Regions from separate parts of the Sphaerisporangium sp. NPDC004334 genome, predicted to be linked through region 3. Evidence: riboswitches for the same ligand, from Rfam matches in the RefSeq annotation. Region 3 holds a riboswitch; each other region holds the start of a gene.
The links. Region 3 has a riboswitch for cyclic di-AMP ahead of ACWEN6_RS14735 (C40 family peptidase). Riboswitches for the same ligand answer to the same signal wherever they lie in the genome.
Positions count from the first base shown of each region.

Region 1: linked by a shared signal. The riboswitch ahead of ACWEN6_RS28420 (CHAP domain-containing protein) and the one ahead of ACWEN6_RS14735 (C40 family peptidase) in region 3 are both predicted to bind cyclic di-AMP.
Region 2: linked by a shared signal. The riboswitch ahead of ACWEN6_RS29510 (glycoside hydrolase family 25 protein) and the one ahead of ACWEN6_RS14735 (C40 family peptidase) in region 3 are both predicted to bind cyclic di-AMP.

Region 1 is NZ_JBSGDZ010000023.1:91,243-95,432, forward strand. Features, by position in the region: gene ACWEN6_RS28415 (ABC transporter substrate-binding protein) at 23-1,324, opposite strand; gene ACWEN6_RS28420 (CHAP domain-containing protein) at 1,889-2,596, opposite strand; cyclic di-AMP (ydaO/yuaA leader) riboswitch at 2,609-2,758, opposite strand; gene ACWEN6_RS28425 (hypothetical protein) at 3,263-4,190, shown strand, end outside.
Region 2 is NZ_JBSGDZ010000025.1:42,879-47,068, reverse strand. Features, by position in the region: gene ACWEN6_RS29525 (NlpC/P60 family protein) at 1-510, shown strand, start outside; gene ACWEN6_RS29520 (TIGR03086 family metal-binding protein) at 685-1,269, opposite strand; gene ACWEN6_RS29515 (TetR/AcrR family transcriptional regulator) at 1,355-2,032, shown strand; cyclic di-AMP (ydaO/yuaA leader) riboswitch at 2,308-2,454, shown strand; gene ACWEN6_RS29510 (glycoside hydrolase family 25 protein) at 2,465-3,214, shown strand; gene ACWEN6_RS29505 (Ppx/GppA phosphatase family protein) at 3,287-4,190, shown strand, end outside.
Region 3 is NZ_JBSGDZ010000010.1:105,556-109,745, forward strand. Features, by position in the region: gene ACWEN6_RS14730 (hypothetical protein) at 1-340, opposite strand, end outside; gene ACWEN6_RS14735 (C40 family peptidase) at 975-1,574, opposite strand; cyclic di-AMP (ydaO/yuaA leader) riboswitch at 1,657-1,815, opposite strand; gene ACWEN6_RS14740 (ArsR/SmtB family transcription factor) at 2,315-2,890, shown strand; gene ACWEN6_RS14745 (MFS transporter) at 2,887-4,176, shown strand.

The DNA of each region.
Region 1 (4,190 bases), on a different contig from region 3:
AACCGGTGAGGACGGGGGAGGATCAGCCCGCCGCCTTCTGGCCCGCCTCGACGAACTTCTGCCAGGCCTGGGCCACGGGCACCGAGCCCTGCTCCATGCCGTTGAGGACCTGCTCCACCTCGCGCTTGACCTGCGCGTGCTTCTCACCGAGGAAGATCGGCTGAAGCGACTTGATGGACGGCCCGAAGATCTTGCCGATGGGCGCGTTGTTGAAGTACTCGTTGTTCACGCTCTGGAGCTCGGGGTTGTCCTGCGCCGGGATGGTGCTGGGCAGGTTGCCGCCCTCCTTGAACGCCATGAGCTGGGCGTCGGGGCTGGTCAGGTAGCTGGCCAGCTCGGCGGCCTCCTTCGGGTGCTTGGACTGCTTGGGCACCGCGAGCCAGGAGCCGCCCCAGTTGCCGCCGCCGCCGGGCACGGTCGCGACGTCCCACTTGCCCTTGAACTTGTCACCGGCGTTGCCCGAGACCACGCCGAGCATCCAGCCGGGGCAGCCCAGGGTCGCGAACTGCGACTTGACGAAGCCGGTGTTCCAGCCGTCGGTGAAGTTCTGCAGCTTGGCGGTCAGGCCGTCCTGGCTGATCTTCGTGGCGAGGTCGAACGCGGACTTGACGGCCGGGTTCTTGTCCACGATGAGCTGCTGGTTCTTGTCGAAGTAGGTGACGTTGCCGTTCTTGGCGGCCTCCTGCGCCAGCACCACGTTGTAGATGGTGTTGATGCTGTCGACGAACTTGGCGTCCTTGACCTTGGACTGGAACTGCTGGCCGGCCTTGATGAAGTCCTCCCAGCCGCCGCTCCACAGCTTGCCGACCTCGTCGCGGTCGGTGGGAAGCCCGGCCTGCTTGAACAGGTCGGAGCGGTAGCAGATGCTCATGCCGCCGACGTCGGTGCCGAGGGCGAACAGCTTGCCCTCGGTGTTGATGCCGTTCTCCCACTTCCAGGCGGGGAAGTCGGCCTGGCGGCTCTGCAGGCCGTACTGGCCGAGGTCGGTGAAGAACTGGGGACGGGCCTTGGCCAGACCCATGCCGCCCTCGTCGATGCCGACCACGTCGCCGGCGCCGGTGCCCGACTGCAGCCACTGCAGCATCTGCGGCCAGTAGACGTTCTCAAAGCTGTCGGTGAGGTTGTTGTACTTCACCTGAACGTTGGGGTGATCGCTGTTCCACTTGGCGACCGCGGCCTTGTAGCCGAAGTTGGTCCCGCCGCCGAAGGTCTGCAGCGTAAGGGTGATCTTCTCGGCCGCGGCCGAGGACGAGCCACCGGTGCTGGTGTTCCCGCCGTCCCCGCCGGAGCTGCACGCGGCGGTGATGCCGAGTGCGACCGTCATCACCGATGCGACCGCGAGTGTTTTCCCGCGGCGCATATTGTTCATCATTCCGGACCCCTCTCAGGTGGTTGCCCGATCTTTGGGAGGTGCATCGAGGGCCGGCCCCGACAGTCGGGCCCACGATGTGCTGGATCCCTCAGTCGTGATCTCGCGGGGGTGAGCCTGCGAGCGATATTTGGGAGCGCTCCCACGAAGGGTCCCCGACGGGCAATGCTGGCGTCAATATGCCGAAACCTAACTGTTACTCCTGGGGCGGTTAGCGCTGAGAAAACCGTAGAGTAGCCCCCATAAAGCCCTTTCGCAGCATTGGGAGCGCTCCCACCGCTTGCGGCACAGTCGGGCGCAAATCATCCATGCGCCACGGCGCACGGGCTTCGCCGGGCTCCTGGGTCACGGCGCGCGGGCTGCGCGGCGCTCCGGCCGGCTCGCCGGAGCGATGGGAACGAACGCTGGCGCCGCGCGGCCGGGGGAGTGGGCCGGCCGTGCGGCGCCGGGAGGCGTCCTTCGCGGGGAGGCGGACGGGACGCCGCGGGAACGTGGAACGAGGGCGGCGGGCCGTCGAGGTCAGGCGGCGTAGCCGGGGTAGCCGTATCCGACGATCTGGGAGGCCGGCCTGGTGCGGATCTCGACCTTGCCGCCGTCGGTGTTGCCCTCGACGGTGCGGATGGTGCCGTCGCCGTTGTCCTTGATGACGAAGCCGACGTGCTCGATGCCGTCGATGCTCTTGTCGCCGTTGAAGGAGAAGAACACGACCGCGCCGGGCTTGGGCGTGGTGCCCCAGCGGTCCCGCGCGGCGAACCACTTGGCGTGGGCGACGGTGTAGGCGTCGGCGCCGACGGTGTCCTGCAGGCCCATCTGCGCGCCCACCCAGGAGACGAACATGTCGCACCAGGCGGCGTCGGCGTAGTCGGCGATCGTGCCGCTGTCGCGCGCCACGGTCTCCCTGGCGCGCGGGGAGCTCATGTACCAGGCGTGGAACTTGGTGCCGCCGCCGCTGCCGTTCTCGCTGATGCCGACCTGCTTCTCGGCCAGTGCCAGCAACTGCTCGGCGGAGACCTGCCGGGACGGCAGCCCCGCCTTCGCCGCCTCCTGCCGCGCGACGGCGACGATGCCGCTCTTGGGAGAGGCGGCGTCGGCCTGGGGAGAGGAGTCGGCGTTCGCCGCCAGGGCGGTGCCGGTGACAACCTGGGCGAGCACGAGCCCGCCGAACGCGACGGCCTTCAACTGGTTCTTCGGGGCATCCAGAAGCCGATGTACGGTCGTGACGAACATGGACAAGCTGAGACTCCTTCTTCCTGCCGCCTACCGGGTTAGCTGACGGGTTCGGACGTGAAGGTTCGTCCTACGGGCGCGTCCGTGGGCGGGCGCGCCTGATTCACCCCAAGAAGGTGGGTCCCCGGCTCCGCGTGGGCGCGGACTCGACGGAGGCGCGTGACGGCGGGAGAGGGATCTCTCCGCAGAGGACCGGCCGCGCCGGGCGATATCGACGGCACAGGCGGATCGCCCAGAGAAGCGGCCTCCCGTGCCGGGATTCCTCCGAGAGTAATACATCGGACAAACTGCATGCAAGTGGGACAAAGCTCTCGTCTGCTCCGGCCTCCTCATGGCAAAGCCAGGCACGCGGCCCGGCGAGAATGCGCGTCGGCGCGGTTGACCTGCCGCGACACGGGTAAGGCGCCGCCGATCCGGGCCCTGCGGGCGCGGACACGCCTCCGGGGTCGTCCGGGCCCAGTGATACTCGGAGCCTCCGACGCCTTCTGAGTCAAGTGAGGCCGGCGATGCCCGTGTGACGCTTGGGAGCCGCTTTCATCCGACAACGGCCGGGCCGCCGTCGGCTGCCGTTCATCGTCTGTTCCCTATTACGTAGGGTCGCGGGGCTAGGTTGCATGCGTCGTGAACGTGTCAATGCCCGGCGTGGAGAGGAACGGTCGAAGCCGCGTGCGGGAGCAGGGGTCGGCCGTCGCCTGGGTGGAGTCTCCGCTCCAGTTGCTGTGCGCGGTCGAGGCGCGGCACGCGGGGGTGATCGGGCCGGATACCCGCGTGGTGACCCGCGGCAGGCTGCCCGGCCTGCGCGTCACCCGCGCCGAGCTGGACGCGCTGGAGCTGCCGGCCGGGCTGAGCATCCAGGCCGCCGACCAGGGCATGCCCCGTCCCGGCCGCCGCGACGCCTGGGTCCTCGGGGACGCCTTCTCCGGCAGGATGCAGCTCACCTCGCTCACGGCCTTCCCCACCCGCATGGTCATCGTCGACGACGGCCTGGCCACCATCCGCCTGCTGGAGCTGCTGACCGCGGGCCTGGCCACCCCTCTGCTGCGCGCCCGCGCCGCGGCCAAGCCGTCCCGCCTGGCCCTGGGCGTCGCCGCGGGGATCCGCCTGCGCGCCGCGGCGAGGGCCGGACGGCTCACCGTCTTCACCGCCCTGCCCGTCCCCGTCGCCCTGGCCGACGCCGTGCGCGGGCTCGGGGCCGAGCTGGTCACCCACGACTTCGCCTGGCTGCGCTCCCAGCCGGTGGTCGCCCACCCCCGGCCCCGCGAGAACACGGTGGTCCTCGGCACCTCGCTGGTGCGCAACGGGCTGATCCACCGCGACCGCTACCTGTCCTGGCTGTTCGCCCTCGAGGGGCCGCTGGCGTACTACCCGCACCGCAGGGAGGACCCCGGCGACCTGGCCGCGGTCCGCGACCACCCCGGGGTCACCGTGTACGACGCCGGGGCGCCGGTCGAGATGACCCTGCGCGACCTGCGCCCCGGCCAGCGCGTTCTCAGCCTGCCGTCCACGGCCGTCACCTCGCTGCGCGTGCTGCTCGCCGCCCGCGGGGTGCCCGTCCAGACCGTGGAGGTGCCCGACGACTGGTGGACTCCCTCCG
Region 2 (4,190 bases), on a different contig from region 3:
ACCGGCGACCTGGTCATCGACGCCATCGGCGACAACAACAACCGGCACGTCGTGATCTTCGAGCAGTGGGCGAACCCCGGGCGCACGTCCTACTGGGCCTACGAGCAGCGCGGCGGCTACGGAACCGACCATCGCGTCCTCACCTACGGCCTGCGGCCGGGCAGCGAGTTCCATGCCCGCCGGCCCCGGGTGTTCGGCGGCGGCGGGACCCCCGCTCCCGGAGGCAAGGTCTGGGTCGACACCTTCGCCGACGCGACGGGCTACCGCGAGCCGAACACCGGCGACCCGCAGGGCACGCTCGACAAGGGCACCAACTACGTCTACTGCCGCGTCCGGGGCGCCGAAGTCCGGCACGGGTCCGCGTTCAACCACTGGTGGCTGCGCACCGACCTCGACCGGACGAACCCCGGTAAGAACGGCCGCGGCGCCTACGTTTCCGCCTATTATCTCGCCAAATGGGGCAACGACGAGGCGAAGGACAATAACGGCAGAGATATCCCGAACTGTTGAGCATTCCGTGAACACCGCGTATTCACCGGGTTGACCGGCGGCGTCGCTCGATAACGGAGAGAAGAGGTGGACGGCGGCAGAACGGCCCGCCGGTCGAATGACCGGCGGGCCGTTTTCCGTGCCGGCGCCGCCTGCCTCGAGGGGAGGAGGCCGCGCCGTCGGCGGGTTCCCGGGTCAGCGGGTCCACTGCGGGTCGCGGCCGAGGTGGCGCAGCAGCTCGGCGGTGGCGTCGTCGGCCGGGTGCGGGTCGAGGGCGGGGGCGTAGGCGAAGCCGCGCAGCGGCTCGGCGAGGACGCGGGCCACCGGCAGCAGGCGCTCGGACAGCTCGGCGTCCAGAGGCGACGGACGGCCGGTGGCGACCGCGATGTCCCAGGCGTGCACGGCGGCGTCCAGCGCGGCGGCGCCGACGGCGACCTCGGCGGGCAGCGCGCCCTGCGGCAGTGGCGTCGGTACGGCCTCCGCGCCGGGCGCCACGGTGGCGAAGCCCCGTGCCGCGACCTCCAGGGCGCTTTCGAGCAGGTCCTTCGGGTCGCCGGGGGCCTGCGCCGCCGGGTCGAACGGGTTCTCCTCCGGACCGCCGGCACCGGTGATCGCGGCGGCGTAGGCGCGCTGGTCGCCGGCGGCGTGCCGCAGCACCTGCGCCACGTTCCACTGCTCGCACGGGGTCTTGGCGGCCCAGTCGGCCTCGGTGACCCCGGCGGTGGTCGTGCGCAGCGCGTTGTGGGCCTGCTCCAGCAGCGACCAGGACGTGGTGGTCATGCGAAACCTCCGAGTTAGAGCGGAACGGATCGTTCTGTTCAAACTATATCGGAACGGAGCCTTCCGTTCAAGCTAGAATGGGCGCATGGAGCCCACGACAGCAGGCATGAGGGGACGCAAGGCCGAGGCCGCCCGCAACGACCGCACGATCCTCGACGCCGCGCGAGCGGTGTTCGTCGCCGACCCCAAAGCGCCGATCTCGGCGGTGGCGCACGAGGCGGGCGTCGGCGTCGGCGCCCTGTACCGGCGCTACGCCGGCAAGGAGGAGCTGCTGCGCACCCTCTGCGAGGACGGCCTGCGCCGGTTCACGGCGATCGCCGAGTCCGCGCTGGCGCGGGACGGCGACGCGTGGGAGGCCTTCACCACGTTCCTGCGCGAGGTCGTCGACTCCGACGTGCACTCGCTGACCGTGCACCTGGCCGGCACGTTCACCCCCACGCGGGAGATGCACGAGCTGGCCGCGCACGCCGGCTCGCTCGCCGGGCGCGTCGTGGACCGGGCCAAGGCCGCCGGCGCGCTACGGCCGGACGTGGTCGCCGAGGACATTCCGATGATCTTCGACCAGATCACCGCGGTCCGTGCCGGCGGCGCCGATCGCACCGCCGTGCTGCGCCACCGCTATCTGACCATGCTGCTGGACGGGCTGCGCGCCGGCGCGCCGGCCACCCCGCTGCCCGCCTCCGCGCCGACCGGCGAGGAGCTCGGACGGCGCTGGCGGCACGCCGAGTCATCCCGCTCCTCGCAGCCCCCGCCCCGCCGCTGACCGGATCCCCGGGTGCGCCCCTGGCCCGCCGGGACCGGGACGCCTGACCGGGTCGTTCTGGCCGGATGCGCTTCCTGGGGGTGATCACGTCGGGGGAAGCCGTGCGTGTCCGCCCGTGTGACGCCGGCGGTGCGTACTTTGTCGCATTTGTGCTCTTTTGATGTGGTATGTACCTTGTTGGGAAGCGGTATGCGTGCCGATGGTCCCACGCCGTCGTGCCCGTTGCCGTCCGTTGCCCACATCGCGCGTACCCGGCGGGACGGCGTCCCGCCGCGGGGACACGCCCGCCTCATCCACACCTCGCGGAACCGGGGACCCCCTTCGCGGAGTGAATCGGAGCACCGGCCCTCGAAGGGACGGACCCACAGGGCACTTCCGCCCGAACCCATCAGCCGACCCGGTAGGCGCGTGGAAGCAAGGAGCGAGCCCTTCATGCCCATCGACCGGCTTTCCTCGATCTTCTCCCACCTCAAGAACCGGCTGGACCTGTCCGGCGCGCGCCTCTACTCCGCCATGGCGGGGGTGATCGTGGCCGTGCTCGCCATCGTGGCGGCCGTCGTGGTGACCGGCCCGGCGGACGCCGCCCCCAGCAGCGCCTCCTCGGAGCGCCCCTACGGCCAGGACGTGTCCGCCTACGAGTCCGACCACGACTGGAACGCCAGCCAGGCGCAGTTCGGCATCATCAAGGCCACCGAGGGCCTGACCTTCCGCGACTCCGCGTTCGCCCGCCACTGGGCCGAACTCGGCAAGAAGGGCATCGTGCGCGGCGCCTACCACTACGGTCACCCCGGCAACGACCCCATCGCCGAGGCCGACCACTTCCTGTCGGTGGTGGACGCCCAGCCCGCCGAGACCGGCGACCTGCTCGTGCTGGACCTGGAGACCAGCGACGGCCGGTCGGTCGCGCAGGTCAACGCCTGGGCCAAGACCTGGCTGGCCCACGTGAAGGACGAGACCGGCGTCACCCCGCTGTTCTACAGCGGCTGGAACTTCGCCGACACCTACGGCCACGGCCTGGCCGAGTACCCCTTGTGGGTGGCCTACTACGGCAGGGCCAAGGGCGACGTCACCCCGCCCGCCGACTGGAAGAGCTGGGCGATCCACCAGTACACCGACGTCCCCATCGACCAGAACGTCTCCGCGCTGACCACCGGCCAGTTGCGCGCGCTCGGCCGCCCCTGAGCGACGGCGCCTCGGCAGGACCGGCAGGACCGGGAGGATCTCCCGGGCGGGCGCGGGTAGTAGCGTCTGCTCATGCGACTCGGCGTTCTCGACATCGGCTCGAACACGGTGCACCTGCTGGTGGTGGACGCCCACAGGGGCGCGCAGCCGCTGCCCGCCTACTCGCACAAGGTCGAGTTGCGGCTGGCCGAGCACCTGCACGACGGTGACGTCCTGTCCCCCGAGGGCGAGCGCGAGCTGCGCCGCTTCGTCGAGGACTCGCTGCGCATCGCCGAGGACAAGGGGGTGGAGGACATCATGGCCTTCGCCACCTCGGCCGTGCGGGAGGCCGCCAACGGCGAGGAGGTCCTGGACCGCCTGCGGGCCGCCACCGAGATCGACGTGCAGGTGCTGTCCGGGCAGGACGAGGCGCGGCTGACGTTCCTGGCGGTGCGGCGCTGGTTCGGCTGGTCCTCCGGGCGGCTGCTGGTCCTGGACATCGGCGGCGGCTCCCTGGAGATCGCCTCCGGCATGGAGGAGGAGCCCGACGTGGCGATCTCGCTCCCGCTGGGCGCCGGGCGGATGACCCGCCAGTGGTTCACCGGCGCCCCGCCCCCCGCCGAGGAGGTGCGCGGCATGCGCCGGCAGGTGCGCGCGCAGATCGGCAGGGTGGTGGGCGATGTGGTGAAGTACGGGCACGCCGACCACGCGGTCGCCACCTCCAAGACCTTCAAGCAGCTCGCGCGCATCGCCGGCGCCGCGCCCTCCAGCGAGGGGTCCTATGTGAAGCGGGTGCTGCGCCAGGATGACCTCTCCCACTGGACCGGGCGCCTGGCCACGATGGACAACGCCCAGCGGTCCGGCCTGCCGGGCGTCTCCGCCGGTCGCGCCCCGCAACTGCTCGCCGGGGCGATCGTGGCCGACGCGACGATGGACCTGTTCGAGGTCCCCGAGGTGGAGATCTGCCCGTGGGCCCTGCGCGAAGGGGTGATCCTGC
Region 3 (4,190 bases):
CGGCCCGGCGCGCCAGGTCGGCGAACGCGGCTCCGGAGGCCGCGGCGGCCCCGCCTCCGGGGACGGGGCCGGCTGCGGAGGCCGTCGCGGCCCGCGAGGCCGTGGTTCCAGAAGCCGTGGGGGCTCCATGGGCGGTGAGGGCTCCAGGGGCGCCAAGGGCATCTGGGGCCGCGACCACGAGGGAGAGGTCGCCGCGGAAGGTCCGCGCGCCGGACCATATCTCCGGATGCTCGCCGATCAGCGTCCGCGCCCGCCGTCCGAGATCGTCCTCGACGGCGGAGGGCCCCGTCAGCACGGTCAGCAACCCCGCCAGGACGGCCCAGAGCCACACGACGCGCATGCGGGAAATCTACCTGCTCGTCCTTCCCGGCCACATCGGCGTCCCAGGGGCGGACCCCCACCAGCCGTCCCGGCGGCGGCCCCGTATCGAGTTCCCGGCGGCACATCGGCCTGGCGGGGCATGGACGCGCGAAGGTTGCGCCCGGTCGTGTCGCGCCTCGCCGATGTGGCGCGGCGCGGACGTGCGAAGGCCCCGTCCGCTCCGAGGGGGGAGGAGCGGACGGGGCCTTCACGACCGGCGCGAGGGGCATGTGCACCACCCGGAAAACGTCTTCGAGGAGCGGGGGCACCTCTCGGAGACGCTCTCCCGGAGGAGTCCCTCGCGCCGATCGGCCTCCGGAACGGTAGATCGGCTTCCGGAACCGCCGGTCGGCTTCCCGAACCGCCGGTCGGTTCCCGGAGCCGCCGGTCGGCTTATGGAACCGCCGGTCGGTTCCCGGGTCCACCGGTCGGCTTCTGGAACCGCCGGTCAGGATCCGGAACCGCCGGCCGGCATCCCGGGACTGCCCGGAGATCGACCGGCTCCTCGTGGGAACCGGGAGCGGATCGGCACGGGCGGCCGGCGCACCGGACCCAGCGGAGCCCTGGATGGGCGGGGGTGGTTCCGCGGGGTCAAGCCGGGGTCGTCCCGCCGGTCAGGCGCCGGGGCGGACGGCGCCGACGAAGGACGCCTTCCGGTAGCCCGACAGCTTGTCGATGCGCACCCGCGCGCCGGTGTGCGGCGAGTGGATCATCTTGCCGTGCCCGACGTACATGCCGACGTGGCCGAGTCCGTAGAAGAACATCAGGTCACCCTGCTTGAGGTTCTTCCAGGACACCTTCTTCCGCACCGTGCGGAACTGGCCGGCGGCGATGCGGGGCAGCTTCACACCGGCCTTGCGCCAGGCGTACAGCATCAGGCCGGAGCAGTCGAAGGCCCCCGGGCCGCTGGCGCCCCAGCGGTAGGGGTCGCCGATCTGCTTCTTCGCCACCGCGACGGCCGTGTGCGCCTTGAACTGCTGCCGGGCGGCCCTGCTCACCTTGGCCTTGCTCTTGGATGTGCGGGAGGCGCTGGATGTGCTCGCCTCGCTCACCGCGGCCGTGCCGGCGGGCTCGGATGCCCCGGTGATGCTCGGTGTCTCGATCAGCCCGGCCGGGCCGTAGACGGACTGCTCTGACGGGCCCTGAGCGGGTGCCGCCGTGGCGGCGTCAGCCGCCGTCGCCTGCGTCGCCACGGCTCCCACGGAGGCCGTCATCGTGAGCGCCACACCGCCGAGAGAGAAGCGGGCAATGCGCGACAGACGAGGGTTCTGGGTGGTGCTGGACAGGATCGCTCCTTGATTCTTCCACTCACGCCTACCGGGTTAGCTGACGGATTCGGGCATGGAAGTAGCCCTACGACGCCAAGGCGTCGATTCACCCCCTGATCCCGCGTTTAGGATCGATTGGGTCCCCGGTTCCGTGCTCCTTGCCGCACGGATTCGGCAGGTCACCGCCCCTTTGGGGTCCTGGCTCGCGCCTTACTGGGGCGACGGCGACCGCTGGATTGTCATGCGTGGAGCCGGTCGGAAGACCGGCTCCGTTCGCGACGGCATGGCGTGCTCGCCGCGGGCCAGAAGTTACACAGAACCTCAAATTGAGGCAAAGCCGTGACCAAGTCGCGTAGATCAAATAAGGGGCTTCTTAATCAGGAAACCCCTGCACAACAAGCGCATCCGTTACCCGTATGTGATTCCCCTCACATATCCCGAAACGGCACCTGACGTGAGTCACACAAGTCACATCAGTCACACCCGTTCAGGGATCTTGGAGGGGGAACGGTCCCCCTAGCACCGCCCGGCGGACCGGGATTCGGACCCCGCATGTCACGCTCCGCACCCGAGACCCGATACCCACGACGTCTGTTCCGCAATGATCCTTCGGCAACAGCGCTTCCGCAATGACAATTACGCAATACCTGTTGTGCAACGTTCGTTGCTCATGTCAAAGTGGGCGCATGGCCGACGAAGACGTACGCACGATCACCGACTCACGGGTGCTGGCCGCCCTGTCGCATCCCACGAGGCGGCGCCTCATGGACGCGCTGAAGGTCTACGGTCCCTGCACCGCCAGCATGCTGGCCGAGCACACCGGGCAGGCCGTCGCCAACGCGAGCCACCACCTGCGCGTCCTGGCCGGCAGCGAGCTCATCGAGGAGGCCCCTGAGCTCGCCCGCGACCGGCGCGAACGCTGGTGGCGACTGTCCTCGGCCGAGCTGCGCTGGAGCGAGTCCGACTTCGGCGGCGACCCCGCGACCGCCGCCATCGCCAGCGCGGCGGCGTCCCTCAACCTCGAACACCACGTCAGCATGGTCCGCGCCTGGTACGCCGCGAGCGAGGACGAGCGGGCGGCCTGGCAGGACGCCCCCTTCTCCACCGACAAGTGGCTGCGGCTCACCCCAGACGAGCTGCACGAGTTCGAGGCGCAGTTCCTGGAGCTCCTCAGCAGGTGGGCCACCCGGGAGATCCCCGACGACGGGCGGCCCCGCGAGCCGGTGTTCGTCTTCGCCTTCGGCGTCCCGGGCCGGCCGTGAACGGCCTCACCGCGGCGGCCGCGCCCGCCGCGTCCCGTTCCCGGGGCCGCTGGGGGCTGCTGCGCGACCGCGACTTCCGGCTGCTGTGGGTCGGCGAGACCACCAGCGGCTTCGGCAGCTCTCTCACCTCGGTGGCCCTGCCCCTGGTCGCGATCACCGCGCTCCACGCGACCACGCTGGAGGTCGCTCTGCTCACCGCCGCGGCGTGGGTGCCGTGGGTGCTCATCGGCCTGCCCGCCGGAGCCTGGGTCGACCGCCTGCCCCGCAGGCCCGTGATGCTGACCTGCGACGCCGTGTCGTTCCTGCTGTTCCTCAGCGTGCCGGTGGCCGCGTGGCAGGGCGTGCTGACCGTCGGCCATCTACTGGCCGTCGCGCTGCTCACGGGCACCGCCAAGGTGTTCTTCCAGACCTCCTACCAGGTGTACCTCCCCTCGATCGTCGTCCCCGCCGACCTGCCCGAGGGCAACGCCAAGCTCCAGGGCGGCGAGTCGGCCGTCGAAGTGGTGGGCCCGGGAGCCGCCGGTCTGGTCGCCCAGGTGTTCGGCGCGGTCACCGCGCTGCTCGCCGACGCGGCGAGCTTCGTGGTCTCGGCACTGTGCCTGCTCGGCATCAGAACCCGCGAGGCCCCGGTGTCGCGCGAGCGGCGGGCCACGACGCTTCGACGCGAGATCGGCGAGGGCCTGCGCTTCGTCGCCCGCGACCCCTACCTGCGGGTGCTCACGGTGTTCGGGGCGGCCAGCAACCTCGGGCTCATGGGATACCAGGCCATCCTGGTCGTCTTCCTGGTGCGCGACGTCGGCGTCGGCCCCGGCGCGGTCGGCGGGCTGATGGCGGTCATGAGCGTCGGCGGCCTGGCGGGCGCGGCGAGCGCCACCTGGGTGTCCAGGAGGCTCGGCAGCGCCCGCGCCATGATCGTGTTCGAGGCGCTCGGCGCGCCGTTCGGCCTGCTCATTCCGCTGGCCCACCGGGGCCCGTGGCTGGCGGTCGCGGTGGCCGGCGGGTTCGTCCTGGTCACGGGCGTGGTGGCGGGCAACATCATCAAGGCGGGCTTCCGTCAGACCTACGTCCCCCGGCACCTGCTCGGCCGGGTCTCCGTGAGCATGCAGTTCGTCAACTACGGCACCATCCCGCTCGGCGCCCTGCTCGGCGGAGCGCTCGGCGGCGCCATCGGCACCCGTCCGTCGATGTGGGTCGTCACGGCCGGGCTCGCCCTGACCGGCCTGATCCTTCTCACCGGCCCCCTAAGGCACCGCCGCGACCTCCCCGCCTCCCCCGACCGCCCCTGACCCCACGACCCACG